3 regions of the Enterobacter sp. UPMP2061 genome follow, and region 1 is predicted to be linked to each of the others. Evidence: predicted binding sites of a transcription regulator. Region 1 holds the regulator's gene; each other region holds the start of a gene.

Region 1 (10,780 bases):
AAATTAGCGTATTCCCCCGCCAGTACTTGCTTCCCGGTAAATGTTACAAAGCACTACGAAATATGTGCTCTTCGTCATAATCCTGACTTTTGCCTGATTAAAAGCATTGATAATTCGCGTCGCGAAAAATAACCTAAAGACGGTAGTTAATTCGAGGGTATTTCTGACTACCCCTGACCACTTGGTCTTTTCTGTTTTTCGCCGTTTAAGGCGTTTTAATTCGTCAAAGAGGAATAATCTATGCGTACGTTCAGTGGCAAACGTAGTGCGCTGGCGCTGGCTATCGCCGGTGTGACAGCAATGTCGGGCCTGGTGGTTGCGCCAGAGGCAAAAGCAGCAGGTTTCATCGAAGATTCCACCCTCACGGGCGGTATTTATTACTGGCAGCGTGAGCGTGACCGTAAAGACGTCACTGAAGATAAATACAAAACCAACCTTTCTCACTCGACCTGGAACGCTAACCTTGATTTCCAGTCGGGATATGCCGCCGATATGTTCGGGATCGATATTGCAGCGTTCACCGCAATTGAAATGGCCGAAAATGGCGACAGCGGCCATCCGAACGAAATTGCGTTCTCCTCCAGCAATAAAGCCTACGACGAAGACTGGTCCGGCGATAAAAGCGGAATCAGCCTGTATAAAGCGGCTGCAAAATTCAAATATGGTCCGGTCTGGGCGCGTGGAGGTTATATCCAGCCAACCGGCCAGACGCTGTTAGCACCGCACTGGAGCTTTATGCCAGGTACCTATCAGGGTGCGGAAGCCGGTGCTAATTTTGACTACGGCGATGCGGGGGCGTTGAGCTTCTCCTATATGTGGACCAACGAGTACAAAGCGCCGTGGCACATTGAGATGGACAAGTTCTATCAGAATGATAAAAAAACCAAAGTTGATTATCTCCACTCGCTGGGGGCGAAGTACGACTTCAAAAACGATCTGGTGCTGGAAGCTGCTTTTGGTCAGGCTGAAGGCTATATCGATCAGTACTTTGCTAAAGCCAGCTACAAATTTGATATCGCGGGTAGCCCGCTGAGCACCAGCTATCAGTTCTACGGTACGCGCGACAAAGTCAGTGATGGCAGCGTAAATGATATCTATGACGGCACCGCGTGGTTACAGGCGTTGACCTTCGGCTACAAGGTAGGTCAGGTTGATTTACGTCTGGAGGGAACATGGGTCAAGGCAGAAGGGCAGCAGGGCTACTTCCTGCAACGTATGACGCCAACCTACGCCTCTTCCAATGGTCGTCTGGATATCTGGTGGGATAACCGCTCTGACTTCAACGCCGACGGCGAAAAGGCGGTCTTCTTCGGCGCAATGTATGACCTGAAGAACTGGAACCTGCCTGGCTGGGCAGTGGGTGCGTCCTACGCGTACGCCTGGGACGCGAAGCCAGCAGATATGGCTACGCCAGACGCCTACTACGATCCGAATTACCGTCTGAAAGAGTCTTCATACAGTCTGGATGCGATTTACACCCTTCAGGAGGGCCGTGCGAAAGGCACGATGTTCAAACTGCACTTCACCCAGTATGACAACCACTCCGATATCCCGAGCTACGCGGGCGGTTACGGCAACATCTTCCAGGATGAACGTGACGTGAAATTCATGGTCATTGCGCCATTCACAATCTTCTGATGAATACGCAGGCGGGCGAAATCCCGCCTGCATGGAGACTGCATATGATGAAAAAAATGGTAATCGTTGCGCTGCTGGCATCGGGGCTGGTGGCGTGTGCGCAGGATCAGGCGCAGAAAGAAGACTCCCGTCTGAAGGAGGCGTATAGCGCCTGCATCAATACAGCACAAGGATCGCCAGAGAAGATTGAAGCCTGCCAGAGCGTGCTGAATGTGCTGAAAAAAGAGAAAGCGCATGAGCAGTTTGCGACGCAGGAAAATGTTCGCGTGATGGATTACCAGGCCTGTATCCAGGCGCGGAAAAGCGGTAACGATCAGGAAGTGGCGAAGCGTTGCGATAAGATCTGGGACGAGATTCGCAATAACAATAAATAAGTTGCTTTATGCCCGGTGGCGCTGCGCTTACCGGGCCTACAACGGTGTCACAGCCCGTAGGCCCGGTAAGCGCAGCGCCACCGGACTTTTTTCAGGCAAAAAAAAGCCAACCTTACGGCTGGCTCAGAGTATGAACACGATATTATTTCGCGTCGTGCGCGTGGTCGTCTTCGCGGCAATCGCCTTCAGCGCAGTGACCGTACAGGTACAGGCTGTGGTTGGTCAGGCGGATGCCATGACGGGCGGCGATTTCACGCTGGCGTGATTCAATGGAATCATCGCTAAATTCAATGACCTTGCCACAGTCGAGGCAGATCAGGTGATCGTGGTGATGCTGCTGAGTCAGCTCGAACACGGATTTACCGCCTTCGAAATTATGACGAGTAACAATGCCCGCGTCATCAAACTGGTTCAGCACACGATAGACGGTTGCCAGCCCAATCTCTTCACCCATATCGATAAGACGCTTATAAAGGTCTTCCGCACTGACATGGTGATTGTCTGGCCCCTGAAGCACTTCAAGGATTTTTAACCGAGGAAGCGTTACTTTCAGGCCAGCTTTCTTTAATGCGGTATTGTTGTCAGTCATGCGGAATCTGTCCTGTTGCTAAACGATTCACTTCAAAAGAAGAAGTGACAGAAAATGCACTTGGGATAATGCGTCTCATTATAGAACTGCCATGGCTAAATGAAAACTGCAAGTCTCAAGCAAAGTATGCTTATAAAAACGTGGTATCACCAACAAACTTGTTCGATGGCACCCACTTTTTACCAGGGGGATATTGTACAGGTCTGGGCGAAAAAGTTAAAAGTTTGTAGCAATTAATTTAATCGGTTTTACCTGGAAAACGGGCGCAACCGGAGTTGCGCCGCAGGGATATCAGGCGTTAAGGATATCGTCCAGGTTCAGCTCTTCACGAACCTGCTTAACCCATTTTTCTACACGCTCAGCGGTCAGCTCTGGCTGACGGTCTTCATCAATGGCCAGGCCAACGAAGTGATCGTCATCTGCCAGACCTTTGGACGCTTCGAAATGGTAACCCGCCGTTGGCCAGTGACCGACGATCGCCGCACCGCGTGGCTCAATGATGTCGCGAATAGTGCCCAGCGCATCACAGAAATACTCAGCATAGTCTTCCTGATCGCCACAGCCAAACAGGGCAACCAGCTTGCCGTTGAAGTCTACTTCTTCCAGCGTCGGGAAGAAATCGTCCCAGTCACACTGTGCTTCACCGTAGTACCAGGTCGGGATGCCCAGCAGCAGGATGTCATAGCCCTCGAGATCTTCTTTGCTGCTCTTGGCGATGTCATGCACATCAGCAACGTCTTTACCGAGCTGTTTTTGAATGTTTTTTGCGATATTTTCAGTATTGCCGGTATCACTGCCAAAGAAAATGCCGATGATTGCCATGAGTAAAATAACCTCTTGAAACTTAATGGTATGGTGGCGCAAATTGTCCACGGATAAGGGCAATAATAGCAGAACAGGCAACCCTGCGGAAACAGCTATCACGCAGGACTGCACTCTGTGCTACATGAAAAAGGTAATATTGGGGATTTTCTGACTCACGCCTTGCCGCGTAACGTCTCAAGCTGGGCGATCAGCATCTCTTCGATCAGTTCGCTGCGGCTGATGTTGCGCGCGTCAGCTAACTCGTTAAGCGCATCGACGGCATCGGCATTCAGCTTCAGTTCGACACGCTTAAGCCCACGATTTTTATCGCGTTTAAGCTGGTTGCGTTTATTGATACGCAGCTGTTCATCGCGCGAAAGCGGATTCGTTTTCGGTCGTCCCGGTCGACGCTCATTCGCGAACAGATCTAGTGTCGTACGGTCCGTTTGTTCTTTGGCCATGATTCTGAGACTTCGGGGGAAACACGCCGCCCTGCTAATGCCCGGGCGATAAGCGCGCCATCATACATCACCCAAATCCACACGCCAACGACTGGAAGCCCGTCGTCTTCCGGTCGCTGGCTTTTTAATCAATTCGCTGTATCAGTAAGATAGCGGCGAATGGCGCGCAGGACGGCATCCGGTTTTTCCGCGTGTACCCAGTGCCCGGCACCCGCAATAACGTGAGCGCGAGCCTGCGGGAATTGCGCCAGCAGCGTGTCACGGTATGCATCAGTGACGTAAGGGGAGTTGCCGCCGCGAATAAAAAGGGTAGGGTGCGGCCAGGCGGGGACGGTTTCCCAGCCCACAATATGCGAATACTGATCCCACAATACCGGGACGTTAAAGCGCCATTGTCCGTCAACAAACGATTTCAGCAGGAACTGGACCACGCCTTCCTCATCAAGATGCTCACGCATAACGGCAGCCGCCTGCTGGCGGGTTGCGACACCCGCTTCGGTGACCGCATTGATGGCGGCAAAAATCTCATCGTGACGGCGAACGTCGTAATTGACGGGCGCAACGTCGATGACCACCAGCCCGGAAATTCGCTCAGGGGCCAGCGCAGTGAGCGCCATCACCGCTTTGCCGCCCATTGAATGCCCGATAAGCGTCGCTTTCTGGATATTATTCGCATCGAGGGTGTCCCGCAGATCCTGCGCCATGGCTGCGTAGGTCATCTCCTCCGAGCGCCCAGAAAGACCGTGATTGCGCATATCAACCTGGAGGATCGCGTGATCGGCCACTAAATCGCGCGCAAGCACACCCAGATTATCCAGGCTACCAAACAGGCCGTGAACCAGTACGATGGGAGAATTATTGTTCGGCGATTGTGCAGTTTGCGCTCGGGTATTCAATTTCATGGCAAAGTTCTTTTTTTAGGTTTGTCAGGTTAGGGTATCATGTTGACCATTCTGCCGCCCGGGGGCAAGGATCCAGTTTAATCTGACTTTTGCCGCCAACCTGGTTTGACGCTATCCGCTGTTGGGATTTGACCTTATAATCTCAACGACTTGTATTCAGATAAGATATCGCACTGGATTAAGATGAAAACAATCGAAGTTGATGACGAACTCTATCAGTATATTGCCAGCCAGACGCGGCATATTGGGGAGAGCGCGTCCGACATTTTACGGCGCATGCTCAAAATTTCCGCCGCCTCACAGCCCACTCCTGTCACTAAAGATGTCGTGTCTCAGCCGAGCGTTGTTGCACAAGTAAAACCTGCCGTCATGCCGGCAAAAGACAAAGTGCGAGCGATGCGCGAGCTGCTGCTGTCCGATGAATATGCCGAGCAGAAAAAGGCGGTTAACCGCTTTATGCTGGTGCTGTCTACACTTTACTCACTGGATAACAACGCATTTGCAGAAGCGACAGAGTCGCTGCACGGTCGCACGCGCGTTTACTTCGCAGGCGACGAGCAGACCCTGCTGCAAAATGGCAACCAAACCAAACCCAAACACGTTCCCGGTACACCATACTGGGTGATCACCAACACCAATACGGGCCGTAAGTGCAGCATGATCGAACATATCATGCAGTCCATGCAGTTCCCGGCGGAATTGATCGAAAAGGTTTGCGGTACAATTTAACCCTTGCATCAGAAGGACCAGGCAATGGCAAATCACAGCCGTGCAGGACAACCTGCACAACAACGCGATTTGATTAACGTCGCTCAACTGACCGCGCAGTACTACGTGCTGAAGCCGGTGGTGGGCAACGCAGAACACGCAGTGAAGTTTGGTACATCTGGCCACCGCGGTAGTGCGGCGCGCCACAGCTTTAACGAACCGCACATTCTGGCCATTGCTCAGGCCATCGCGGAAGAGCGCGCCAAAAATGGCGTCACCGGTCCGTGCTATGTAGGGAAAGATACCCACGCCCTGTCTGAACCTGCTTTTATCTCCGTGCTGGAAGTGCTGGCGGCGAACGGCGTAGACGTGATTGTTCAGGAGAACAACGGTTTTACGCCAACGCCAGCGGTTTCTAACGCTATTCTGGTACACAACAAAAAAGGTGGCGCGCAGGCTGACGGCATTGTGATCACCCCGTCCCACAACCCACCGGAAGATGGCGGCATCAAGTACAACCCACCTAACGGTGGCCCGGCGGATACCAACGTCACGAAAGTGGTGGAAGATCGTGCCAACGCGTTACTGGCTAACGGTCTGAACGGTGTGAAACGCATCTCGCTGGATGAAGCCATGGCCTCCGGCCACGTGAAAGAGCAGGATCTGGTGCAGCCGTTCGTGGAAGGGCTGGCGGATATCGTCGATATGGCCGCTATCCAGAAAGCCGGTCTGAAGCTGGGCGTGGATCCACTGGGCGGCTCCGGTATTGAATACTGGAAACGCATTGCCGAGCACTACAAGCTGGATCTGACCATCGTGAACGATCACGTCGATCAGACCTTCCGCTTTATGCACCTGGACAAAGACGGCGCGATCCGTATGGACTGCTCCTCCGAATGCGCAATGGCTGGCCTGCTGGCGCTGCGCGACAAGTTCGATCTGGCGTTTGCCAACGACCCGGACTACGACCGCCACGGTATCGTCACCCCGGCAGGGCTGATGAACCCGAACCACTACCTGGCTGTTGCAATCAATTATCTCTTCCAGCACCGTCCGCAGTGGGGCAAAGAGGTCGCGGTGGGTAAAACGCTGGTCTCTTCCGCTATGATTGACCGTGTGGTCGACGCGCTGGGTCGCAAGCTGGTGGAAGTGCCGGTGGGCTTTAAGTGGTTTGTTGATGGTCTGCACGACGGCAGCTTCGGCTTTGGCGGTGAAGAGAGCGCGGGGGCATCCTTCCTGCGCTTCGACGGCACCCCATGGTCAACCGATAAAGACGGCATCATCATGTGCCTGCTGGCGGCGGAAATCACCGCGGTCACCGGTAAGAACCCGCAGGAACATTACAACGAGCTGGCGGAACGTTTTGGTGCGCCAAGCTATAACCGTATTCAGGCTAGCGCCACGTCTGCGCAAAAAGCAGCTCTGTCAAAACTCTCTCCGGAGATGGTCAGTGCCAGTACCCTGGCAGGTGACCCGATCACCGCGCGTCTGACGGCGGCGCCGGGTAACGGCGCATCCATCGGCGGCCTGAAAGTGATGACCGAAAACGGCTGGTTCGCCGCGCGTCCATCCGGTACGGAAGATGCGTACAAAATCTATTGCGAAAGTTTCCTCGGCGCTGAGCACCGTCAGCAGATTGAGAAAGAAGCGGTAGAGATTGTCAGCGAAGTGCTGAAAAACGCGTAAGTGCGGTTTGTGTGCCGGGCGGCACTGCGTTTGCCCGGCCTACAACAGCGATCGTAGGCCCGGTAAGCGTTAGCGCCACCGGGCTTTTTTTAGCTATGTTTGTTCTTCAATTCAAATCTCGGCGACACCAGACCGTACAGCGTCCAGCCCATAAAGGTCACCATCGCCCCATACAGCATCGCCTCCTGACCGGACGAGTAGAGCGCATAGAAGCTGTAAATCGCCCCAATCAGCGCCACGATATTGGCCGCCCGGGCTTTGCGCGGATCCACCTTCGCCACCTTCTGAATAATCACCAGCGCCGCCATCGACAGAATGTACGGAATGATGTTCGTCACCACCGCCAGGTTGACCAGCACGTTAAACTGGCTGTTCAGTGACGGGCTGATGGTCATCAGCGACAAACCGCTCTGGAAAATCACAATCGCCAGCATACCCTGCACCGGCGCATCCGCTTTGGTGACGCGGGAGAAGATTTTCGGGAAATAACCTTCGTCAGCGGAAGATTTGAATACCTGGGCGATGGTGAACTGCCAGCCCAGCAGCGAGCCGCAGCAGGACATCACCATCAGTCCCATGATCACTTTCCCTACCTCCGGCGTAAACATCTGCGCAAACGCCAGTCCGAACGGCGCCGTGGAGTTAGCCAGATCCATGTTGGGCACAATTCCCGCAATCACGTTGGTTGAGACGATATAGATCACCGCCGCCCCCAGCGTCCCGCCGAGTACCGCGATCGGCACATTTTTCTCCGGGTTTTCCACCACTTCCGCATTCGCACAGGCCGACTCCAGCCCGAGGAAGGCCCACAGCGTCATGGCGATGGACGATCCCACGGCGGTGAAGAATGGTACGTGATGCGGATTCCAGGAATTGGCGTACAGCGTCGGGCTGAACCAGAACCAGCCGATGATGCACAGGCCGACAACCGGGATGATGACGCCCCAGACGGTGATGCTGCTGAGCTGTCCGGTGATGCGCGCGCCGCCAAAGTTAGCGACGGTGCAGATCCAGAGCACGCCGATGGTCGCCAGCCCAATTTGCACCGGGGTCAGCGTCGCGCCAAACAGCTCTGTGCCGTAACCGACAGCGGAAATGGCAATCGCCACATTGGCGATCAGCAGCGACACGCCATAGGTATAGTTCGCCATAAAGTTACCGGACTTACCAAACGCATATTCGGCATAGCCGCCCATGCCGCCGGACTTGCGGCTGAACATACCGCACTTGGCAAACGCCCACGCCAGCGCCATCGAACCCACGGCGGTAACAAGCCAGGAGATAATCGAAATCGTCCCCACTTCAGCGAGCTTGGTGGGGAGCATGATGATCCCCGAACCCATCATATTCACCATGGTGAGAATAGTGAGTTGCACCACGCCCATCTTGTTGGCCTTACTCATAATTTTTCTCCTTTCAGCAGCGATGGCTGAGCGGCAGGTTGTTTGATGACGTAGCAGCGCACCTGTTTGCGACCGTCACACTCCTCGACGTAAACCCCCTGTAACTCCGGCGCAAAACCCGGCAGCAGATTGATCCCGTCTTCCAGCGCGGCGAAATAGCGCAGCACGGAACCGCCCCAGACTTCTCCCGGCACCACGCACAACACCCCCGGTGGGTAAGGCAGCGCGCCTTCCGCGGCGATACGGCCTTCCGCGTCGCGCAGGGACACCAGCTCGACCTCACCGCGCAGATAGGCATAGTTCGCCTCCTGCGGGTTCATCATGACGCGTGGGAAGTGAGACTTGCGGAACATCTCTTTTTGCAGTTGCTTCACGTTATGGCGGGCGTAGAGGTCATGCATCTCCTGACAAATCTGACGCAGGGTATAATCCGCATAACGTTCCGGATGTTGCTTATAAAGAGAGGGCAGAACCTCTTTCAGCGGCACATCGCTCTGGAGCAGTTTTTCGAAGCGCACCAGCTGGGCGACGAGCTGCTGCAATTTGCCCATGTCCTCCGCCGGGGTGAGCAGGAACAGAATGGAATTGAGGTCGCATTTTTCCGGCACGATACCGTTTTCACGCAGGAAGTTGGCGAGGATGGTGGCGGGCACGCCGAAATCATCGTACTCACCGGTGCGGGCGTTGATGCCCGGCGTAGTCAGCAGCAGTTTGCAGGGATCGATAAAATACTGATGCTCGGCATATCCCTCAAAGGCGTGCCAGCGTTCGCCCGGAACGAAATGGAAGAAGCGCAGATCGGTAGCAATCTCGGCCGTATCCCAGCTTTCCCATGGACGGCCATCCACCGTCTCCGGCACGAACGGACGAATAAACTGACAGTTCTGAAGGATCAGTTTCCGCGCTTCGATACCCGTCACCACGCAGTCCATCCACATGTTGCGCCCACTTTGCCCCTCGTGCATGCGGGCGTTGATATCCAGGGCGGCAAACAGCGGATAAAACGGGCTGGTGGAGGCGTGCATCATAAAGGCGTTGTTGAGGCGTTTATGCGGGACATAGCGCGGCTGGCCTTTTATGTGGCTGTCCTTCTTATGGATTTGCGAGGTTTGCGAGAAGCCCGCCTGCTGCTTATGCACCGACTGGGTCACCAGAATGCCCGGATCGTTTTCGTTCAGCTCCAGCAGCAGCGGCGAGCAGTCGGCCATCATCGGGATAAACTGCTCGTAACCCACCCAGGCGGAGTCAAACAGAATGTAATCGCACAGGTGACCAATCTTATCCACCACCTGACGGGCGTTATAAATGGTACCGTCGTAGGTGCCCAGCTGGATCACCGCCAGACGGAACGGACGTTCATCCCGCGCACGGCCAGGCGCGACCTCTGACACCAGCTCCCGCAGGTAGCTCTCGTCGAAACAGTGTGCGTCGATACCGCCGATAAACCCGTACGGGTTGCGCGCCGTTTCCAGATACACCGGCGTCGCGCCCGCCTGTAACAGCGCCCCGTGGTGATTAGATTTATGGTTATTGCGATCGAACAGCACCAGATCGCCTGGCGTGAGCAGGGCATTGAGCACCACCTTGTTGGAAGAGGAGGTGCCGTTCAGCACGAAGTAGGTTTTATCCGCATTAAAGACTTTTGCCGCATGCTGCTGGGCGATGCATGGCGCGCCTTCGTGGATCAGCAGATCGCCCATTGCCACGTCGGCATTGCACAGATCGGCGCGGAAAAGCGTTTCGCCAAAGAAATCGACAAACTGGTTTCCGGCCGGATGGCGGCGGAAGAACTGGCCTCCCTGATGTCCGGGGCAGTCAAACGCGCTGTTCCCCTGCTGGACGTAATCGACCAGCGCGCGGAAGAACGGCGGGCGGAGCTGGGTTTCGTACTTCTGCGCAGCCGCTTCAAGCTGGCGTCCGTAGTACGCATTGCTGGTGTCGGAGTACTCAAAAACGCCGTGAATACGCGACAGAAATTCAGCCGGAACCCTTTCTTCTTTATGCGTGGCAATAAACACCGGGATACCGAATCCCGTGGCTTCTATTTCTTCTATGGCGCCATTGAAAATATCGCTGACGGCCAGAACCACGGCTGCCACATCAATATAATCCGATGCGGTGATATCCACGATGTCGCGCGAAGTGGTAAAGCATTCAGGGCAGGCACGGCTGACGGCAATTTTTAACGTTTTCATCTTTATCTCTTTATTTTCAG
Region 2 (10,780 bases), 110 kb from region 1:
GATGGTGGGCGGGCTGTGCGCGTTTCTCTCCTGCTATCTGATGCTCAAAGGCTGGTCGCTGATCGGCGATGCGCTGTCGCACTCCATCGTGCCGGGCATAGCGGGGGCCTACATGCTCGGGCTGCCGTTCTCGCTGGGGGCGTTTTTATCGGGCGGGCTGGCGGCGGGCAGCATGCTGTTTCTCAACCAGCGCAGCCGCCTGAAGGAGGACGCCATTATCGGGCTGATCTTCTCCTCGTTTTTCGGGTTGGGGCTGTTTATGGTCTCGCTCAACCCGACCTCGGTGAACATTCAGACCATCGTCCTCGGCAATATTCTGGCTATCGCCCCGGAAGATATCGTCCAGCTGGCGATTATCGGCGTGGTGTCGATAGTTATCCTGCTGTTCAAATGGAAAGATCTGATGGTGACCTTTTTTGATGAGAACCACGCCCGCGCCATCGGCCTGCGTCCTGAACGCCTGAAAATTCTCTTCTTCACGCTGCTGGCGGTCTCTACCGTGGCGGCGCTGCAAACCGTCGGCGCATTTCTGGTGATCTGTCTGGTGGTCACGCCCGGCGCGACCGCGTGGCTGCTGACCGACCGCTTCCCGCGCCTGCTGATGATTGCGGTCGCCATTGGCAGCATCACCAGCTTCCTCGGCGCGTGGGCCAGCTATTACCTGGACGGCGCCACCGGCGGCATTATCGTGGTCGCCCAGACGCTGCTGTTCCTGATGGCGTTCGTCTTTGCGCCGAAGCACGGACTGCTTGCCAGCCGCCGTCGGGCGCGGGAGGCACACCCATGTTGACGCTGCTTCTCGAACCGTTCCAGTTTGCGTTTATGAACAACGCGCTGCTGATTTCACTCATGGTGGCCGTGCCCTGCGCGCTGCTGTCGGTTTTTCTGGTGCTGAAAGGCTGGGCGCTGATGGGCGACGCCATGAGCCACGCGGTGTTTCCCGGCGTCGTGCTGGCCTGGATGATGGGCCTGCCGCTGGCGCTGGGCGCGTTCGTAGCCGGTCTTTTCTGCGCGGTCGCCACCGGATATCTGAAGGATAACAGCCGCATCAAACAGGATACGGTCATGGGGATCGTCTTTTCCGGCATGTTCGGCGCCGGGCTGATCCTCTATATCGCCGTCAAACCTGAGGTGCATCTCGACCACATTCTGTTCGGCGATATGCTGGGTATTAACGGGATGGACATTCTGCAAAGCGGTCTCGTCGCGGGGCTGATTGCGCTGGTGATTGGCCTGAAGTGGCGCGATTTTCTGCTGTTCTGCTTTGACTATCAGCAGGCGCAGGCGAGTGGCTTGCGCACCCACTGGCTGCACTACGGCTTACTGTGCATGGTTTCGCTGACCATCGTTGCGACGCTGAAAGCGGTGGGGATCATTCTGTCGATTTCCCTGCTGATTGCGCCCGGCGCCGTGGCGGTGCTGATTACCCGACGCTTTCACATGGCGCTGCTGGTGGCGGTCGCCGTTTCAGCGCTGGTGTCGGTAAGCGGCGTTTATGCCTCGTTTTATCTCGACAGCGCGCCTGCGCCGACCATTGTGGTCCTGTTCGCGATGGTGTTTATCGTGACGTTTGTGGTGACCAGCGTGAAGGCTCGTCGCCAGGAGCGTGTGACAGCAGGGTGATGACCTGTTCGCCGTGCTGCTGCCAGTGCAGGCGGAAGGCGGTGCCTTCTTCAAAGCCTGCCAGTTGACGGGTCAACGCCAGCGTGAGCGTCTTGTCGTCGAGCTTGGTAACGCGGGCGCTGTCAAAACCCATCCAGGCCTGTACCTGCGGAAAGAGGGCCTTGAACAGGCTCTCTTTGGCGCTGAAGACCAGCGTCAGGGCGAGGGCGAACGGGTATCCCTGGCGGGAAAGCACAGGTTCTTCCTGCGTATCAATAATGCCGTCTTTGATTTCCCTGGCTTCGTTTTCGAAGAGGATCGTTTCACAATCGATGCCGATAAGCGCCGGGTATTGCGTGACGACGGATATCGCCTGCGTGCCGCTGTGGGTGATGCTGCCGGAAATACCTTGCGGCCAGAGCGGTTCCCCGCTGGGGCCGATGGCGGGCATGGTGTGGTCAGGTAAGGCGTGCGCGGCGGCGATGCGGCCTGCCAGGTGGTCGGCCTTGCGTTTGCGTCCGGCGTCAGCAAGCTGCGCGTGATGGGGGAGCCAGAGGAGATCGGCGTCGGTAAAGGTGGCGGGGTCGAAAGTGATGCGGTGGAGGGTGTGGCCGGCGAGAGAAAATGTGCTGTGGGTGGTGTGCATGGTTTTTCCCCTCACCCTGACCCTCTCCCCGGAGGGGAGAGGGAAGGATTGACTTCAGTCCCTTAAAAACGCGTATTCACGCTCATATACCAGGTACGGCCCGGTTCATTATACGTATACGCGCCCGCACCGTACATATACGCGCCGGTGGTGGTATTACCCGTGGTCTGGGCGTTACCCGCACGCCACTGGCGCTTGTCGAAGACGTTGTCCACGCCGCCGGTCAGGCTGACGTTTTTGGTCACGTCCCAGGTCGCGCTCAGGCCCACGATGCTGTACGGGCTGACTTCGTCTTTCTCAGACCCGGTGACCGGCTGACCTTTGTAGTTGTACTTCTTCGGCTGCTGCTTGCCGTACCAGGTGAAGGTCGACTGGAGCGATACGTCCTGATGCACCTGCCAGCTCAGGGTTGAGTTCAGCGTGTACTCAGGAATGATCGACAGACGATCGCCGGTCTCCTTGTTCTTGCTTTGCAGCATGTAAGTGATGTTGTTGGTCCAGTTGATGGTATCGCTGACCGGCACGTTCAGGGAGCCTTCCAGACCTTCTACTACCGCCTTCGGCACGTTTTCCCACTGGTAGATATCGGTGGTGACTTTGCCGGTGGACGTCTGGCCAATCGGCGCGTAGCCCGCTTCAATCTTGTTGCGGTAGTCGTTGCGGAACCAGGTCACGCCCGCCAGCCAGCCGTCGCGTTTCCACTCCAGGCCAATCTCTTTGTTGATGCTGGTTTCCGCTTTCAGATCGTCGTTACCCATCATGTAGCAGCCCACGCCGTCGGAACTTGCGTAGCAGCCCTGGCCTTTACTGTACAGCAGATAGTTCGGGTTGGTCTGGTACAGGCTTGGCGCTTTATAGGCGCGCGCGATGCCCATCTTCAGGGTGAAGTCATCCCCCAGACCCTGCGACAGGTTCAGGGACGGGCTCCAGTTATTACCCACAATGGTGTGGTGGTCGAAGCGCAGGGCAGGGGTCAGCATGGTGCTGTCGGTCAACTCCATGTTGTTTTCGGCAAACAGGGAGAAGATCTCCGCTGAAGTGTACGGGCTACGGTCTTCGCTCATGCCCGGAATGGTGCCGCCCTGCTGGGTTTGCGTGAAGGAGGTCGAGTCCTTCATGCGCTGCTGGTTCCACTCGGTGCCGAGCGTCAGGTTTTGATTCACAATGAAATCAATCGGCAGGTTGATTTCGCTGTGCAGCATCACGTCGGCCAGGTCGGTATCGGTGAATTTATTGCTGTTGAACAATCCTTCCAGACCGCCCGCCAGGCCTTCGCCCAGACGCGAGTTGCGGGTGTGCTCGTACTGCGCCCAGTTGCTGGTGGTAATGCCGTTATCCCAGCCGCCGTTCCAGGTCACGGCGAAGTTCTGACGATAGATACGGTTAGTCTCTTTACCGTAGTTCTTCTTCACCAGCCCGCTTGAGCTGTTGTCGTTGTTGGTATTCTGGGTATCGCCCGCGTAAAGGTTGTTCTGGCGGCTGTATCCCGCCTCAAACTCCAGGGACTGCATAGGCGCAAAGTCCCAGCGCACCACGCCGTTGATGTCTTTATTCTCGACCCCTTCACGGCCTGCCGGCAGCGTGTCGGCATATGCGCCGGTACGGTCAGACTGATGGCCCTGGTTAATGTCCCAGGCGTCGGCCTGAGTTTTATCCAGGTTACCGTACATGCGGAAGCTGAAATCCCCGCCCAGCGGGCCGCTCAGGCTGAAGTTAGTGCGTTTGGTGGAACCTTCGTCTTTATGCTCTGGCGCATTCAGGTAGGTGTTCCAGGAGCCGTGCCACTGGTCGTCAAATTTTTTGGTGATGATGTTCACCACGCCGCCCGCCGCACCGTTACCGTAGCGGGCAGCAGCCGGGCCACGGATCACTTCGATGCGCTCGATCATCTCCGGCGGGACCCAGCCGGTATCGCCGCGGGTATCACGCTCGCCGCGCCAGCCCAGACGGATGGAGTTGCGGCTGGTGACCGGCTTGCCGTCGATCAGGATCAGGGTGTTTTCCGGGCCCATGCCGCGAATGTCAATCTGACGGTTATTCCCGCGCTGGCCGCTGGTGGAGTTGCCGGTCAGGTTAACGCCCGGCATGGTGCGGATGATTTCCGCCACGTCGCGCGCGGGCGGGTTTTTGCGGATCTCGTCGGCGGTGATGGTCGACACGCCCGGCGCCTGCAAATTCTGCTCGGCGGCGGTGATCACCATGGTGTCTTCATGCTGCGCGGAGGCGGTGTTGTCGTCTGCCATGACGGGCAGCGCGACACCATAAATCCCTAAATTGACCAGCAAGGCCAGAGAGTGAATCTTCTTATTCATTGTACGTCCCGCTTTTATGGTTATTTAATGAGCGCGCTTCCCACAGCGCGGGCATTACGCTATTGCAAATGCAAATAGTTATCAATAATATTATCAATAAAATTTGCTCTGAAACGAAAAAGACTGTTAAACATGGGGTTATAAGGGTGACGGCGTTAACAACCGGAAGTGAAGCGTGGTGGCAGGCGAAAGACGGGCCGGAACGGGAACGTCATCAGGAAAACTATCGCGTGACATTCTGGTGGCGGGACCCGGCGGGAACGCAGAAAACGTCGACGGTTAAACGCGTCTGGCTCTACGTCACCGGTGTGACCGATCACCATCAAAATGCCCGTCCGCAGTCCCTTGAACGTATCCCGGATACCGACGTCTGGCAGTGGCAGGGCGAGTTCAGCCCGGAATGGCGCGGCAGCTACTGTTTTATCCCCTCCGACAATGAAAACGATTTTGCCAGCGCAGTGTTTGAAGGCGATCAGCCGGACCGCATGGCGCTGCGCGAAGGCTGGCGCAAACTATTGCCGCACGCGGTGTCCGACCCGCTGAATGCCCAGAGCTGGCGCGGCGGGCGCGGGCACGCCGTCTCGGCGCTGGAGATGCCGGAGGCGCCCGTACAGCCCGGCTGGAACCATCCCGATACCCCTTACAAAAAGCCTGTCTGCATTGAGTGGCACAGCGCGCGTCTGAAGAACCGTCGCCGCGTGTGGATTTTTACCACCGGGGATGAAAGCCCCGAGCGCCCGCTGGCGGTGCTGCTCGACGGGCAGTTCTGGGCCGAAAGCATGCCCGTCTGGCCTGCGCTGGCGTCGCTCACCCTTGAAGGCAAACTGCCGCCTGCGGTCTATGTCTTAATCGACGTGATTGACACCGCACACCGCAGCCGCGAGCTGCCGTGTAACCCTGATTTCTGGCTGGCGGTGCAGGACGAACTTCTCCCGCAGGTGAAAAGCATGGCCCCGTTCAGCGACCGCGCCGACCATACCGTGGTGGCGGGTCAGAGCTTCGGCGGGCTCTCTTCCCTCTATGCGGGCCTCAACTGGCCGCAGCGTTTTGGCTGCATCCTCAGCCAGTCCGGATCCTACTGGTGGCCGCACCGCGGCGCGCAGCAGGACGGGCTGCTCATCGAACAACTCAAAGCGGGTGACAAAACCGCTCGCGGGCTGCGCATCGTCCTTGAGGCCGGGCGCAACGAGCCGCTTATTTTGCGCGCAAACCAGGCGATCCTCGCCGAACTACACACTCAGCAACCGGTTTTCTGGCGTCAGGTCGACGGCGGACACGATGCGCTTTGCTGGCGCGGTGGGCTGACGCAGGGGCTGATGACCCTCTGGCAGCCGCTTATTCAATAACGGAGTCTGTATGGAATTCAGCAATCCTTTCGATAATCCGCAGGGACAGTTCGCCATTTTGCAAAATGACCAGGGGCAGTACAGCCTGTGGCCGCAGCAGTGCGAGTTGCCCGCGGGCTGGCGCGTGGTCTGCGAACCGCAATCTCAGGAGGCGTGCCAGCAGTGGCTGGCGGAACAGTGGCAGACGCTTGAGCCGTCATGTTTTGCGGGGGAGCGCGCATGAACCGTCTCCCTCTTGTCGCCGCCCAGCCGGGGATCTGGATGGCAGAGCAGCTTTCCTCCCTGCCAAACGCCTGGAGCGTCGCGCACTACACCGAGCTGAACGGCGCTATCGATGCGCCATTGCTGGCAAAAGCCATCGCTGAAGGCATGATGCAGGCCGACACCCTGCGGATGCGTTTTGCCGAAGATAACGGTGAGGTGTGGCAGTGGATCGATGAGGCCATGCTCCTGCCGGAGCCGTCCATCGTGCGCGTTGACTCCCACGACGCCGCCGTGGCGCTGATGGAGGCCGATCTCAACCAGAACCTGCGCGTCGACAGCGGTCAGCCGCTGGCGTTTCACCAGCTGATCCAGGTGGGAGAAAGCCACTGGTACTGGTATCAGCGGTATCATCATCTGGTGGTAGATGGCTTCAGCTTCCCGGCCATTACCCGTCAGATCGCCGCCATTTACGCTGCGTGGCAGAAAGGTGAACCCGCGCCCGCCTCGCCGTTCACCCCGTTCGCCGAGGTGGTGGAGGAGTATCAGCGCTATCGCGACAGCGAGGCGTATCAGCGCGACGGTGCTTTCTGGGCCGAGCAGCGCAAACAGCTTCCTTCTCCGGTCTCGCTCTCTTCCGCGCCGCTGCCGGGACGCGCCGCCACCACCGACATCCTGCGCCTGAAAATTGCGATGGACGGCCGTGCGTTCAGCCAGCTTACACAGATGGCAGGCCAGGCGCAGCGTACCGATCTGGCGCTTGCGCTGGTGGCGCTGTGGCTGGGCCGCCTGACCGGACGGCTGGACTACGCCGCCGGGTTTATCTTTATGCGCCGCATGGGCTCCGCCGCGCTGACCGCGACCGGACCGGTGCTCAACGTCCTGCCGCTGGCGGTGAATATTCGCCCGCAGGAGAGCCTGCCGGAACTGGCGCTGCGCCTGGCGAACCAGCTGAAAAAGATGCGCCGCCATCAGCGTTACGACGCCGAGCAGATCGTGCGCGACAGCGGACGTGCCGCAGGCGACGAAGCCCTTTTTGGTCCGGTGCTGAACGTTAAGGTGTTCGATTATCAGCTGGATATCGATGGCGTGGAGGCCATCACCCATACGCTGGCAACCGGCCCGGTGAACGATCTCGAGCTGGCGCTGTTCCCGGACGAGCAGGGCGGACTGAGCATTGAGATCCTCGCCAACGGGCAGCGTTACGACGAGGCGACGCTGAAGGGGCACGCGGCGCGCCTGAACGCAATGCTGACGCAGTTTGCCGCCAATCCGGACCTGCGCTGTGGCGACGTGGAAACCGTATCAGAGCAGGAATACGCCCGGCTGGCGCGCATCAACGATACCGGGCTGGCGCTGCCGTCCACCACGCTGGCGGATCTTGTGGCGGAGCAGGCGAGCAAAACGCCGGACGCCCCCGCGCTGGCGGATGCCCATACTGAACTGAACTACCGCCAGCTGCGCGAGCAGGTGGTCGCGCTGGCAAACCTGCTGCGCGCGCGCGGCGTGAAGCCGGGCGACAGCGTGGCGGTGGCGCTCCCGCGCTCGGTGTTCCTGACCCTGGCGCTGCACGGGATTGTTGAAGCAGGCGCCGCCTGGCTGCCGCTGGATACCGGTTACCCGGATGACCGTCTGCGGATGATGCTGGAGGACGCGAAGCCGTCGCTGCTCATTACCACCGACGAGCAGCTTCCGCGCTTTAACGATCTGCCGATCGCCACCTTTAGTTACAACACACTATTACCGGCCACCGATGCTGAACCTCTGCGACTGGCGAAGCCGGAGCAGACCGCGTACATCATATTTACCTCCGGTTCGACGGGGCGTCCAAAAGGGGTGATGGTCGGCCATACCGCCATCGTTAACCGCCTGAAGTGGATGCAGGATCATTATCCACTGGCGGCGCATGACGTGGTGGCGCAGAAAACGCCGTGCAGCTTTGACGTGTCGGTGTGGGAGTTCTGGTGGCCGTTTATCGCCGGGGCGAAGCTGGTGATGGCCGAGCCGGACGCGCACCGCGATCCGCAGGCAATGCAGAGTTTCTTCGCGCAGTACGGCGTGACCACCACCCACTTCGTGCCGTCGATGCTGGCGGCGTTCGTCGCCTCGCTGACGCCGGAAAACGTCGACTGTTGCAGGACGCTGAAGCAGGTGTTCTGTAGCGGCGAGGCGTTGCCGACTGCGCTGTGTCGCGAGTGGGAACAGCTCACCCATGCGCCGCTGCACAACCTCTATGGCCCGACCGAAGCGGCGGTGGATGTGAGCTGGTATCCGGCGTACGGCCCCGAGCTGGCGGCGGTGGAAGGCAACAGCGTGCCTATCGGCTTCCCGGTGTGGAATACGGGGCTGCGCATTCTGGACGCGATGATGCGCCCGGTGCCGTTCGGCGTGGCGGGGGATCTCTATCTCACCGGCATTCAGCTGGCGCAGGGGTATCTGGGACGCCCCGACCTTACCGCCAGCCGCTTTATCGCCGATCCGTTTGCCCCCGGCGAGCGAATGTACCGCACCGGGGACGTTGCCCGCTGGCTGGACAACGGCGCGGTGGAATATCTGGGCCGCAGCGACGATCAGCTGAAAATCCGCGGCCAGCGCATTGAGCTGGGCGAAATCGACCGGGCGATGCTCGCGCTGCCGGATGTGGCCCAGGCGGTGGCGCACGCCTGCGTGTTCAACCAGGCGGCTGCCACGGGCGGCGATGCCCGCCAGCTGGTGGGATACGTTGTCTCTGAATCCGGCTTACCGCTGGATCGCGACGCGCTGCTTGCATCACTCAAAGCCCAGCTGCCGCCGCATATGGTGCCGGTGGTGCTGCTGCAAATCAGCGCGCTGCCGTTAAGCGCCAACGGCAAGCTGGATCGTAAGGCGCTGCCGCTGCCGGAGCTGACCAGCAAAACTTCCGGTCGCGCGCCCGAGACGCAAACTGAAGTCACCGTGGCGCAGGCGTTTTCTGCCCTGCTGGGCTGCGCGGTGAACGATATCGAGGCCGATTTCTTTGCCCTCGGCGGCCACTCGCTGCTGGCGATGCGCCTTGCGGCTCAGCTCAGCCGTGCGTTCAGCCGCAAGGTCACGCCGGGGCAGATTATGGTCGCCTCGACGGTGAGCAAGCTTAGCGCCCTGCTGGACTCGCAGATGAGCGACGAGCAGGCGCAGCGTCTGGGGTATGAAACCGTTCTCCCGCTGCGTGAAAGCAACGGCCCCACGCTGTTCTGCTTCCATCCGGCGTCCGGCTTTGCCTGGCAGTTTAGCGTCCTGGCGCGCTACCTCAGCCCGCGCTGGTCAATCGTCGGCATTCAGTCTCCCCGGCCTGAGGGGCCGATGCAGCAGTGTGCGGATCTCGATGCGGTGATCGAACATCATCTGAACACGTTGCGTAAGCAACAGCCGCAGGGGCCGTATTATCTGTTCGGCTATTCCCTCGGCGGCACGCTGGCGCAGGGCATTGCGGCGCGTCTGCGCGAGCAGGGTGAAGACGTAGCGTTCCTCGGCCTGCTGGATACCTGGCCACCGGAAACCCAGAACTGGGCGGAGAAAGAGGCCAACGGCCTCGATCCGGAGGTGCTGGCGGAAATTGAGCGCGAACGCCAGGCGTTTATCGCTGCCCAGCAGGGGCAGGGCTCCAGCGAGTTGTTTAACGCTATCGAAGGCAACTACACCGACGCGGTGCGGCTGCTCACCACGGCGCACAGCGCGCGGTTTGACGGTAAAGCGACGCTGTTTGTCGCCGAGCGAACGCGAACCCTGGATCCGCAGGCCGCGTGGGCGCCGTGGGTGGGTGAGCTGGAGGTATACAGCCAGGACTGCGCCCACGTGGATATTATTTCACCGCAGGCGTTTGAAAAGATTGGGCCGGTACTGAAGGAAATTTTTGGGTAACGTTTAAAGCCCCTCACCCTAACCCTCTCCCACGGGGAGAGGGGATGGTTTGCTCCCTCTCCCCGTGGGAGAGGGCCGGGGTGAGGGCATCAGACCGCACGCTTGCCCAACGGCACCACCAACGGCGTACCCGCCACCGGATCGTCAATAATCATGCAGCGCATTCCGTAGATCCGCGCGATCAGATCCGGCGTCACAATCTCTTTCGGCGCGCCCTGCGCCACAATCTCGCCGTCGCGCAGCGCAATCAAATGCGTCGCGTAGCGGCACGCCTGGTTTAAGTCGTGCAGCACTGCCGCCAGGGTGTACCCCTGCGTACGATTCAGTTCGCTCAGCAGCTCCAGCAGGTCAATCTGATGGCTGATATCCAGCCAGGTCGTCGGCTCGTCCAGCAGCATGATGGAGGTCTCCTGCGCCAGCACCATCGCGATCCACGCGCGCTGGCGCTGTCCGCCGGAGAGGGTATCGACGCTTTGCTGGGCCAGATCGGTGATGCCCGTCGCCTGCATCGCGCGCTTCACGGCCTCGTCGTCCTCCTTGCGCCAGCGGGTAAACAGCGGCTGGTGCGGATAGCGCCCGCGGGAGACCAGCTCCTGCACGGTAATATCCCCCGGCGTGGTGGCGTTTTGCGCCAGCAGCCCAATTCGGCGCGCCACCTCTTTGCTGGCGAAGCGCTGGATCTGCTCCCCGTCGAGGAACACGCTGCCCTCAACCGGCGACATCAGGCGGCTCAGCGTGCGCAGCAATGTCGATTTGCCGCAGCCGTTTGGCCCGATAATGGCGGTGAAGTGGCCGTC
Region 3 (10,780 bases), on a different contig from region 1:
GACACCCTGATTGATGCCGGTGCCGACGCGCTGGAGCTCGGTATTCCGTTCTCCGATCCGCTGGCGGATGGCCCGACCATTCAGAACGCAACGCTACGCGCGTTTGCCGCGGGCGTGACGCCGAGCCAGTGCTTTGAAATGCTGGCGGCGATCCGTCAGAAGCACCCGACCATTCCGATCGGCCTGCTGATGTACGCCAACCTGGTGTTCAGCCGCGGTATTGATGCGTTTTACGCAGAGTGCGCCCGCGTGGGCGTTGACTCCGTGCTGGTGGCTGACGTGCCCGTTGAAGAGTCTGCGCCGTTCCGTCAGGCGGCAATGCGCCACAACGTCGCGCCGATTTTCATCTGTCCGCCGAATGCCGATGACGATCTGTTGCGCCAGATTGCCTCTTACGGACGGGGTTACACTTACCTGCTCTCCCGTGCGGGCGTCACCGGTGCGGAAAATAAAGCCGCGCTGCCGCTGCATCATCTGGTGGAGAAGCTGGCAGAATACCATGCTGCACCGCCGCTTCAGGGCTTTGGCATTTCTTCACCGGATCAGGTTACTGCGGCGATTGATGCGAAAGCCGCCGGGGCTATTTCCGGTTCGGCTATCGTGAAAATCATCGAGAAGAACGTGGATAAACCAGAGCAGATGCTGGCTGAGTTACACGCATTCGTCACATCTATGAAAGCGGCCACGCGCAAGGCGTAACCGTTAACACCGTCTGGCCCCGGCGTCAGGCGGTTTTCCCTTCTCTCTTCCTGAAAGAAGCAGGTCAAAATTGATCCTGTCGATATTTTCGGTGTGAATGACTTTCCAAACTTTCGCGTAAGCGTATGATCTGGGCTCTTTTTAGCGTTACCCTTCTGAGTTCAGAGGTTATTCATGTCATGGCATTCCTTCAAACAGACTTATCTGGTTAAGTTCTGGTCACCTGTTCCGGCCGTTATCGCGGCAGGCATTCTTTCTACCTATTATTTCGGTATTACCGGCACCTTCTGGGCTGTTACGGGCGAGTTTACCCGCTGGGGTGGGCAGCTATTACAGTTGGCTGGCGTTCATGCCGAAGAGTGGGGCTACTTCAAACTGATCCATCTTGAGGGCACTCCGCTGACCCGCATCGACGGGATGATGATCATTGGCATGTTCGGCGGCTGTTTTGCGGCTGCGCTGTGGGCCAACAACGTTAAGTTGCGCATGCCGAAAAGCCGCATCCGCATTTTGCAGGCCGTGGTCGGCGGCATCATTGCCGGGTTTGGCGCCCGCCTGGCGATGGGCTGTAACCTTGCCGCGTTCTTTACCGGCATTCCGCAGTTCTCGCTGCATGCCTGGTTCTTTGCCGTCGCCACCGCCATGGGCTCCTACTTCGGTGCTAAATTCACCCTGCTGCCGCTGTTCCGCATTCCGGTGAAAATGACGAAAGTTAGCGCTGCCTCTCCGTTAACGCAAAAACCCGATCAGGCGCGTCGTCGCTTCCGCCTCGGTATGCTGGTCTTTTTTGCCATGGTTGCCTGGGCGATTTGCACGGCAATGAATCAGCCCAAACTCGGCCTGGCCATGCTGTTCGGCGTCGGCTTTGGTTTGCTGATTGAACGTGCGCAGATCTGCTTTACCTCCGCATTTCGCGATATGTGGATCACCGGACGCACCATGATGGCGAAGGCGATCATTGCTGGTATGGCCGTGAGCGCAATTGGCATCTTCAGCTATGTTCAGCTCGGCGTGGAGCCGAAAATCATGTGGGCGGGCCCAAATGCCGTCATTGGCGGACTGCTGTTTGGTTTTGGCATTGTGCTGGCGGGCGGGTGTGAAACCGGCTGGATGTATCGCGCCGTGGAAGGCCAGGTGCATTACTGGTGGGTGGGTCTGGGTAACGTGATTGGCTCTACAATTCTGGCCTACTACTGGGATGACGTCTCGCCGGTACTGGCAACAAACTGGGACAAGGTCAACCTGCTGAAAACCTTTGGTCCACTCGGGGGACTCCTGGTGACCTACGCCCTGCTGCTCATCGCCTTCTTACTGGTTGTTGCACAAGAGAAGCGCTTTTTCCGACGCGCCACCGCCAAAACTGAAACTCAGGAGAATGCCGCATGAAAGAGATCGTGCCTGATTATCGTCTCGATATGGTGGGTGAACCTTGTCCTTACCCGGCCGTCGCCACGCTTGAAGCGCTACCGCAGTTAAAGAAAGGCGAAATTCTGGAAGTGGTGAGCGATTGCCCCCAGTCGATCAATAACATTCCGCTTGATGCCAAAAATCACGGCTATACCGTGCTGGATATCCAGCAGGACGGACCAACCATTCGTTATTTAATTCAGAAGTGATTTCACGATCGAAAAAGGCCTCTCTGAGGCCTTTTCTAGTTTACTGGCTTTGGCCATCGCCGTCGTCTGAGCTTCGGCAGGCATGAATGAATGGTGAGACGTGTTCCGCAAACGGAACAGATAGCACCGTGAGGTAGGCTATGTGCTGGGCTGAACGTCGTGAACTGAAACTGTTTACCTGCACAAACCGGACACTCAAATTTGATGTTGGGGATATCCCCTCCAGCCAGGTGTGTGGAACAACCACCATACAGCAATCACCGACTGGCAGGGGATATATCTTCTGTCAGAAACGATAGCCGGCTGAGAACATAAATACCCACGGATCCAGACGGGTATTGATACTTTGCTGCTGGCCGCCCGCTTTAAAGCGCACGTCCGTATCAATGTCCATATACCAGACCGAGGCGTTGATCAGCCAGTCACGGTTAATCAGATAATCCAGACCAACCTGCCCCGCCATGCCCCACGAGTCTTTCAGGCTGAGATCGGAGAGCCCGGCCTCTTTACCGGTATCGTTAAATTTCTCATCAAAGAAGGTGGTGTAGTTAACCCCTGCACCAATATAAGGGCGCACCTTGCTGCTGGAATCGCCGAAGTACCACTGCGCCATCAGCGTTGGTGGCAAATGGTGCACCGTGGCAATGTCCCCGGTCGGTCCTAAACCGACGCGGTGACGGAATGGCGTGGCGGCTAAAAGCTCGACGCCAACGTTATCCGTTGCCATATACGTAAACGTCAGGCCTAACTGGGTGTTATTGCTGACGTTAAACCCGCCCATATCCAGTACATTATCGGACCCTTCCGTTGGACGTACCGTTGCCGAACCGGCACGAATAAAGAATTCGCCTGCTTCATGCGCGTACGCGCCGCCAGAGAGACTGCTTAAGATAAGGGCTGCCACCGCTAATTTTTTCATATCCGCTCCATCGTTGTGGTTTTAATTGCGGAGGAGAATATACTCACAAATGAGTAATAAGTGATCTAACACAGATCACATTAAAACCAGTAAGTTAACATTCATTGATCTAGGTTAATTTTTGGTGACGCCTCATAAAGCAATAAGTTGTTACCGCGTCAATTTTTGGCATTTCATGGTTACAAAATTTTCTGTCTTCCCTCTCTTGCGCTTCCTGTAGCGGCTGGATAATTTATCGCTCTCACAATGTGATTTGATGCGTTCTACTTTTGCAGGTGTGCCATGAGTGATCATAACCCGTGCATGACGTGCGGAGCCTGTTGTGCGTATTTTCGAGTCTCTTTCTACTGGGCTGAAGCCAGCGATGGCGGCGGCACCGTTCCGGTTGATCTCACTGAACCCTTAACCCCTTTTCTGCGCTGTATGCGCGGCACCAACCAAAAACAGAGCCGCTGTGTGGCACTGCAAGGTGAGCCTGGGGTATCCACCCGCTGTTCCATTTACGCGGATCGCCCCAGCCCGTGTCGCACTTTCGCGATGTCGGGAGAGGATGGGCAGGTCAATGAGGCATGCAATCGCGCCCGCGCCCGCTATGGATTACCGCCGCTTTACAAAGATATGCTTTTCCATACAAGCCTTGATGCTGCCACCAGCGTGTTATCCGGTGTACAATTGCCGGCTAATTAACACCTGCAATACTCAAGGAGAGTGCATGTCTATCACGGCGAAGTCTGTCTACCGTGACACGGGAAATTTTTTCCGCAATCAGTTCATTACCTTTTTACTGATCGCGTTGTTGTGCGCCTTTATTACGGTGGTGCTGGGTCATGCGTTCTCACCCAGTGATGAACAGATTGCCACGCTGAGCCAGGGGGAAAATCTTGCAGGCAGCGCAGGGTTGTTTGACCTTGTGCAGAATATGACGCCAGAGCAACAGCAAATCTTGCTGCGCGCATCTGCGGCATCTACCTTCTCGGGCCTGATTGGCAACGCCATTCTGGCGGGTGGCGTGTTGCTGATGATCCAGCTGGTGTCTGCCGGCCAACGCGTCAGCGCGTTACGTGCAATCGGGGCCAGCGCTCCGGTGCTACCAAAACTGTTTATCCTCATCTTCCTGACCACGCTGCTGGTCCAGATGGGGATAATGTTGGTTGTCGTTCCGGGCGTGCTGCTGGCTATCGTGCTTTCATTCGCGCCAGTAATGGTTGTGCAGGACAAAATGGGCATTTTCACCGCCATGCGCAGCAGCATCAGGCTCGCATGGGCCAATATGCGACTGGTCGCCCCGGCCGTTATCAGCTGGCTGCTGGCCAAAACTCTGCTGTTGCTGTTTGCGCCGAATTTTGCGGTGTTAACGCCAAACGTCGGAGCGGTTGTCGCCAATACGCTGAGCAATCTGATTTCAGCCGTGCTGCTGGTCTATTTGTTCCGCCTGTACATGTTAATTCGTCAGTAACTGGGATCGCAGAATGAAGCAGTTTCTTGATTTTTTACCGCTGATCGTATTTTTCGCTTTTTATAAGCTGTACGACATTTATGCCGGCACGCTGGCGCTGATTGTGGCAACGGCTGTGGTGCTGATTTACAGCTGGGTTCGCTATCGCAAAGTTGAAAAGATGGCGCTCATCACCTTCCTGATGGTGGCGGTGTTTGGTGGTCTGACGTTGTTCTTCCACAATGATGAATTTATCAAATGGAAGGTCACGGTGATTTACGGCCTGTTTGCGGGCGCACTCCTCATCAGCCAGTGGGTGATGAAGAAGCCGCTGATCCAGCGCATGCTGGGGAAAGAACTGACCCTGCCGCAGGCTGTGTGGGGGCGTCTGAATATCGCCTGGGCACTATTTTTTATTCTGTGTGGTCTGGCGAATATCTATATCGCATTCTGGATGCCGCAGAATATCTGGGTCAACTTCAAGGTGTTTGGCCTGACGGCGCTGACTCTTATCTTCACCCTGCTCAGCGGCGTTTATATTTATCGCCACATGCCGCAGGATGACAAGCACTGATCCTTCTGGCCAGATCGCCACGCGGTCTGGCCTCTTTTCCCGCCTTCTCTTTTCTCTACATCCTTCCTGCGAAAATGTCTGAATCATGAAGATTTTATGGAGATTGCTGCCACCTTATTGTAATGATAATGACTATCATTAATATTCGTCATCGCATTTTTAACAAATGGAAATGAGTTGATGAATAACATAATAAGATTTGCCCCGGCTACACTTACGCTCGCCATTCTTTCAACGCTTTATCAGAGCGCACACGCAGCGGAAGATCCTCTCGCCGATGGTGAAACAATGGTTGTTCAGGCCACCGCTGAAGAGGCGCTGAAGCAACAGCCGGGGGTTTCCATCATCACAGCAAAGGACATAGAAAAGGATCCACCGGTTAACGATCTTTCTGAAATTATTCGCAAAATGCCCGGGGTTAACCTCACCGGAAACAGCGCGACAGGCAGCCGCGGTAACAACCGCCAGATCGACATCCGCGGTATGGGGCCGGAGAACACGCTGATTCTGATTGACGGTGTGCCGGTGACGTCACGTAACTCGGTGCGCTACAGCTGGCGCGGGGAGCGCGACACCCGCGGGGATACCAACTGGGTTCCGCCAGAGATGGTTGAGCGCATTGAAGTGCTCCGGGGACCTGCTGCCGCCCGCTATGGTTCGGGGGCGGCCGGCGGCGTCGTCAACATCATTACCAAACGCCCGACCAACGACTGGCACGGCTCGCTCTCCCTGTACACTAACCAGCCTGAAAATGATAAAGAGGGAGCGACGAAACGCGCTAATTTTGATCTGAGCGGCCCCCTTGCGGGCGATGCGTTAACGATGCGCCTGTACGGGAATATCAACAAAACTGACGCAGATGCTCAGGACATCAACACCGCGCAAAACGGCTCTTACGCCGCCGGACGTGAAGGCGTGCGCAACAAGGACATTAATGCCCTGCTCTCCTGGAAACTCACGCCACAGCAGATTATCGATTTCGACTACAGCTACAGCCGCCAGGGCAATATCTACGCGGGTGATACTCAATACAGCAACAGCAACGTCAGCCCTGACGGTCTGGTGTCGTCCCTGTATGGACACGAAACGAACCGAATGTACCGCCAGTCCTATGGCATTACGCACAACGGCATCTGGGACTGGGGCCAGTCTAAGTTCGGTGTTTATTATGAAAAGACCAACAACACCCGCCTGGAAGAAGGCTCTACGGGCAAAGTTGAGGGTATGATCAATAGCGATAAATACGATACCAGCCGGCTGGAGTCATACCGTTCAACGGGTGAACTGAACATTCCTTTCTTCTGGCTGGTCGAACAGACGCTAACCGTGGGTGCAGAATGGAACCGTGATGAACTGAACGATCCGGCCTCAATGCAGGCGACAAATGTGTCGGGAGAAGTGATTAACGGCGTTCCCGGTACGGCTTCTGAGCGCAACAGCAAAAACAGCGCTGACCTCACTGGCATCTATCTTGAGGACAATATTGAAGCGCGCCAGGGCACCAACCTGATCCCAGGGCTCCGCTTTGATTATCACAATCAGTTTGGCAGCAACTGGAGTCCTAGCCTGAACCTCTCTCAGGATTTGGGTGACATGTTCAAAGTTAAAGCGGGTATCGCTCGGGTATTTAAAGCGCCAAACCTGTATCAATCCAGCGAAGGCTATCTGCTTTCCACCCGCGGCAATGGCTGCCCGAACAACGTTTCCGAAGGAAGCTGTTACCTGTTAGGTAATCCGGATCTGGATCCTGAAATCAGCGTGAACAAAGAGATTGGCCTGGCCTTTGCGCTGGAAGGCTACGAGGCTGGCATAACCTGGTTCCGCAACGATTACAAAAACAAGATTGTTTCAGGAACGGACGTGCTGGGCCAGACAAGCAGCGGCGCAAATATCCTTCAGTGGCAGAACGGAGGAAAGGCTGTTGTTGAGGGGCTGGAAGGCAACCTCACCGTCCCGGTTATCCGCGACACGCTAACCTGGCGTACCAATGCGACGTATATGATTCAGTCTGAAAGTAAGGACACCGGCAACCCTCTGTCGATTATCCCAAAATATACCGTCAACACGATGCTCGACTGGCAGGTTAACAGCAAACTTTCAGCGAACCTTAGCTGGACGATGTATGGCCGCCAGAAGCCAAGAGAAAATGCTGAAATCCGCAAAGAGCAGAATGCAATGTCAGATAAAGAGATTGGCGCCTATTCCATCGTTGGGATCGGTAGTAACTATCAACGGACAAAAGATCTCCGCCTGAATGCCGGGATCAGCAACCTCTTTGATAAGCAGATTTACCGAGAAAATGACGGTGCATCGACCTATAACGAACCAGGCCGTGCGTATTACGCCGGCGTGACCCTGTCCTTCTGACCCTAAGGCGCCTGCTCGGCGGGCGCTAACCCTATTCTCTCCAGCCAGAAATCATAGTAGCATCCCGCCTGAAGTCTTCAGTTACGAGTTTAAAACAATGACAACAAATGACGCCCCACAGGGCGAACTAGTTTTACGCACACTGGCAATGCCTGCGGATACGAATGCCAATGGCGATATTTTTGGCGGCTGGTTGATGTCGCAGATGGATATGGGCGGTGCAATCCTGGCAAAAGAGATTGCACACGGGCGCGTGGTGACAGTCCGGGTCGATGGCATGACCTTTCTGCGCCCTGTCGCGGTGGGGGACGTGGTGTGCTGTTACGCACGCTGCGTAAAACGCGGCAATACGTCTGTCTCCATCAACATTGAAGTATGGGTGAAAAAAGTCTCTTCTGAGCCGATTGGTCAGCGCTATAAGGCGACGGAGGCATTATTCATCTATGTGGCGGTGGATAGCGACGGTAAGCCCCGCCAGCTCCCACGGAGCTGATCCTCAGGTAAAAAAAAGCCTCCTTGCGGAGGCTTCTTTTATTCCATCTGTGCCCCGCCGTTCAGGCGGAAGACAATGTTCACAATCAACCCATTGCCGGGTTTACCGGCTTCATAGCGCCACCTGCGCATGGCCGATTTAACTTCGCGTTCAAACATATTCGCCGGCTGTGCGGACAGGATTTCCACGTTATCGACACGTCCATCGGCCGTAACGTCGAATTTCACCCGTACACGCCCTTCAATACGTAACGCCTGAGCACGTGCCGGGTACTGCGGCTGGTTACGGCTCAGCGCGCGCGGGCCCGCGGGCGCCGTTACCGTCGGTTTTGTCGCGGTCGTGGTGTTATTCATCAGCGGACGTGACGGGGCGGCATTTTCAACCGGCTGCGTGGCGCGTGGCTCAACCGGACGCACTTCGCGTTTCGGACGCTCTTCCACCTTTTTGACCGGCTTGGGTTTTGGCTTCGGCTTAGGTTTCGGCTCCGGCTTATGGATCACTACCGGCGCTTCTTTCGGCGGTTCAGGAACCGGCTCGGGCTCTGGCTCCGGCTCGGGTTCAACAACGGGCTGTGGCGGCGGCGGCGCAACCTGCGGCGGCTCAAGATCCGCAGGCGATACCATGGTCACAGAAATTGGCTGCGCTGGCGCCGGCATTTCAATAACCTGATGAACCGAGGTATAGAGCAGACCCGCCACGACAGCACCGTGAATAACGACGGAAAGCAGCGTCGGCCATGGAAAGCGGCGAGGTAAATCAAGGGTCATCGAAGTCATAATCATCAACGTTAAAAAACCGAACCTCGATTTTAAATGCAAATAGCAATCATATTCAATAAGACACTTTGTCCTGGCGCAATTTAAGCGTACATGAGGGCAAAAAAGGGGCATCCAGATCAGGGTTTTAACATTGTTATTATCTTTACATTGCAGTCATTTGTGCTTTCACATAACGTAATTGTCACTTTTACCGGTTAAGGAGCTTTGCCGTGCTTTACGTGATTTACGCTGAAGATGTACCTGATTCTCTGGAAAAACGTCTTTCCGTTCGCCCTGCTCATCTGGCGCGTTTACAGTTGCTACAGGATGAAGGTCGGTTGCTGACCGCAGGCCCGATGCCTGCCGTTGACAGCAACGATCCGGGCGCGGCGGGTTTTACCGGCTCCACGGTGATTGCCGAGTTTGAATCTCTGGAAGCCGCGCAGGCCTGGGCAGAAGCAGACCCGTACGTCGCAGCCGGCGTGTACGAGAAAGTCACGGTTCGTCCGTATAAAAAAGTATTCTGAAACGAAAGGCTCCCTCGGGAGCCTTTTCTTCATTCAGTGCAGCGACGCCAGCCTCGCCGCAAATCCGACAAACAGCAGACCTATCAGCCCGTTCCCCAGCTTCGCCAGTTTCTTTTTGGTTTTCAGGTAACGCGTGACAAACGCGCCTGAGAAAATCAGGAAGCTCATGTACATGAAGCTGATCAGCTCAAGCGTTGTGGCGAGGATCAGGAACGACGTGCCGGTATTCTTCGCATTGACATCAATGAACTGCACGAAGAACGACACGTAAAAGAGAATCGCTTTCGGGTTCGTCAGGCTCAGCACCAGCGAACGCTTAAGGATTGCGCTTGCCGGTTCGGCGCTACTTTCGTGCGCATTTTTTTGACGCGTTATAACGGACCAAAGCATTTTCCCGCCCAGCCACATCAGATAAAACGCGCCCAGATAGCGGACAATATTAAATAATACCGGAGTGGTCTGGATCAACGCGGCGACGCCCGCCCAGGCCAGAAACATCAGCACGGCATCACCAATAAACACACCGGTGGCTGCCAGATAGCCTTTCTTAACGCCGTGGCCAATCCCTGTTTTCAGCACAAACAAGGTGTTCGGTCCCGGAACCAGCACGATAAAAAATGCGCCGACAACATAGGTCCAGAAATTCAGTACACCAAACTCCGCAAACACGTCTTACTCCTTTCGCTCAAAAACAGCGGGGATACCGGTAATTACGGTATCCCCTGAATCAGTTGCGCTATTGTACGCCGTTATAGCCATCAAGATAAGTCGCGGCCAGTTCGTTACCAAATAACAGGGCGTCTTTACTGTCCATGTCCGAAGACCATTTATCCTTCGCGTTGCCTGCGAACAATTCCTGCGACTTCGCATTTTCTTTTAGCTGATCGCGAATGCTTTGCGCGTATTCACTGGCTTCAGCCTCAGTCCGCCCTTCCGCGCGGTCAGCTTTGCCCCGGGCATAAAGCTCGCGGAACTGCGCCACGTTCAGCTGATAATTTTTCTGCACGCTGGAGGTGTAATTGCCGCCAGTAAAGCTGGACTGATGCGACACGAAATAAAACGCGTGCCGTTCGGGTGAGGTTTTGCTGCTGGCACAACCGCTTAATACCGCAATCCCAAAGAGTGCTGCCATTACTTTTCCGTTCATCCTTTTTTCCTTTAATAAAGCCAATGTATTCCCCATGCGAAAACATAATCTGCCAATGAGGAAAATGACGAAAGTCCTAAATCTTCCCTGAGCGCATCCAGCGCCAAAAGTACAATAAAAATCCAGAGATAAGGATTCATCTTTTAATATCATGACGTTATGGGAAGTTAGTATATCGCGGAAGCAGATGGGAAGAGACTGCAAAAATTGATAGCCTGGATGTTTAATGGGCACCTTTACGGTGC

What was found. The regulator Fur, encoded in region 1, represses iron uptake genes when iron is present. The targets are predictions, from matches to a motif close to ATAATAATGAGAACNACTATCAA.
Region 2: a site for Fur is predicted at 4,629-4,651, ahead of ACWKXX_RS01510 (TonB-dependent siderophore receptor). Genes of this name have one in related genera too.
Region 3: a site for Fur is predicted at 5,360-5,382, ahead of ACWKXX_RS08965 (TonB-dependent siderophore receptor). Genes of this name have one in related genera too.

The regions. Positions count from the first base shown of each region.
Region 1 covers NZ_JBSKJP010000001.1:416,924-427,703, forward strand. The annotation lists gene chiP (chitoporin ChiP) at 241-1,638, shown strand; gene chiQ (ChiQ/YbfN family lipoprotein) at 1,686-2,012, shown strand; gene fur (ferric iron uptake transcriptional regulator) at 2,155-2,601, opposite strand; gene fldA (flavodoxin FldA) at 2,893-3,423, opposite strand; gene ybfE (LexA regulated protein) at 3,579-3,866, opposite strand; gene ybfF (esterase) at 3,995-4,768, opposite strand; gene seqA (replication initiation negative regulator SeqA) at 4,952-5,497, shown strand; gene pgm (phosphoglucomutase (alpha-D-glucose-1,6-bisphosphate-dependent)) at 5,522-7,162, shown strand; gene potE (putrescine-ornithine antiporter) at 7,252-8,565, opposite strand; gene speF (ornithine decarboxylase SpeF) at 8,562-10,760, opposite strand.
Region 2 covers NZ_JBSKJP010000001.1:311,818-322,597, forward strand. The annotation lists gene sitC (iron/manganese ABC transporter permease subunit SitC) at 1-790, shown strand, start outside; gene ACWKXX_RS01500 (metal ABC transporter permease) at 784-1,623, shown strand; gene entD (enterobactin synthase subunit EntD) at 1,559-2,248, opposite strand; gene ACWKXX_RS01510 (TonB-dependent siderophore receptor) at 2,311-4,560, opposite strand; gene fes (enterochelin esterase) at 4,707-5,906, shown strand; gene ACWKXX_RS01520 (MbtH family protein) at 5,917-6,129, shown strand; gene entF (enterobactin non-ribosomal peptide synthetase EntF) at 6,126-9,983, shown strand; gene fepC (iron-enterobactin ABC transporter ATP-binding protein) at 10,073-10,780, opposite strand, start outside.
Region 3 covers NZ_JBSKJP010000003.1:32,941-43,720, reverse strand. The annotation lists gene trpA (tryptophan synthase subunit alpha) at 1-699, shown strand, start outside; gene yedE (selenium metabolism membrane protein YedE/FdhT) at 874-2,085, shown strand; gene yedF (sulfurtransferase-like selenium metabolism protein YedF) at 2,082-2,315, shown strand; gene ompW (outer membrane protein OmpW) at 2,602-3,234, opposite strand; gene ACWKXX_RS08980 (YkgJ family cysteine cluster protein) at 3,517-3,921, shown strand; gene ACWKXX_RS08975 (YciC family protein) at 3,947-4,690, shown strand; gene ACWKXX_RS08970 (septation protein A) at 4,704-5,243, shown strand; gene ACWKXX_RS08965 (TonB-dependent siderophore receptor) at 5,424-7,610, shown strand; gene yciA (acyl-CoA thioester hydrolase YciA) at 7,708-8,103, shown strand; gene tonB (TonB system transport protein TonB) at 8,142-8,870, opposite strand; gene ACWKXX_RS08950 (YciI family protein) at 9,092-9,388, shown strand; gene leuE (leucine efflux protein LeuE) at 9,422-10,057, opposite strand; gene ACWKXX_RS08940 (Exc2 family lipoprotein) at 10,125-10,535, opposite strand; gene ACWKXX_RS08935 (KPN_01571 family protein) at 10,547-10,675, opposite strand.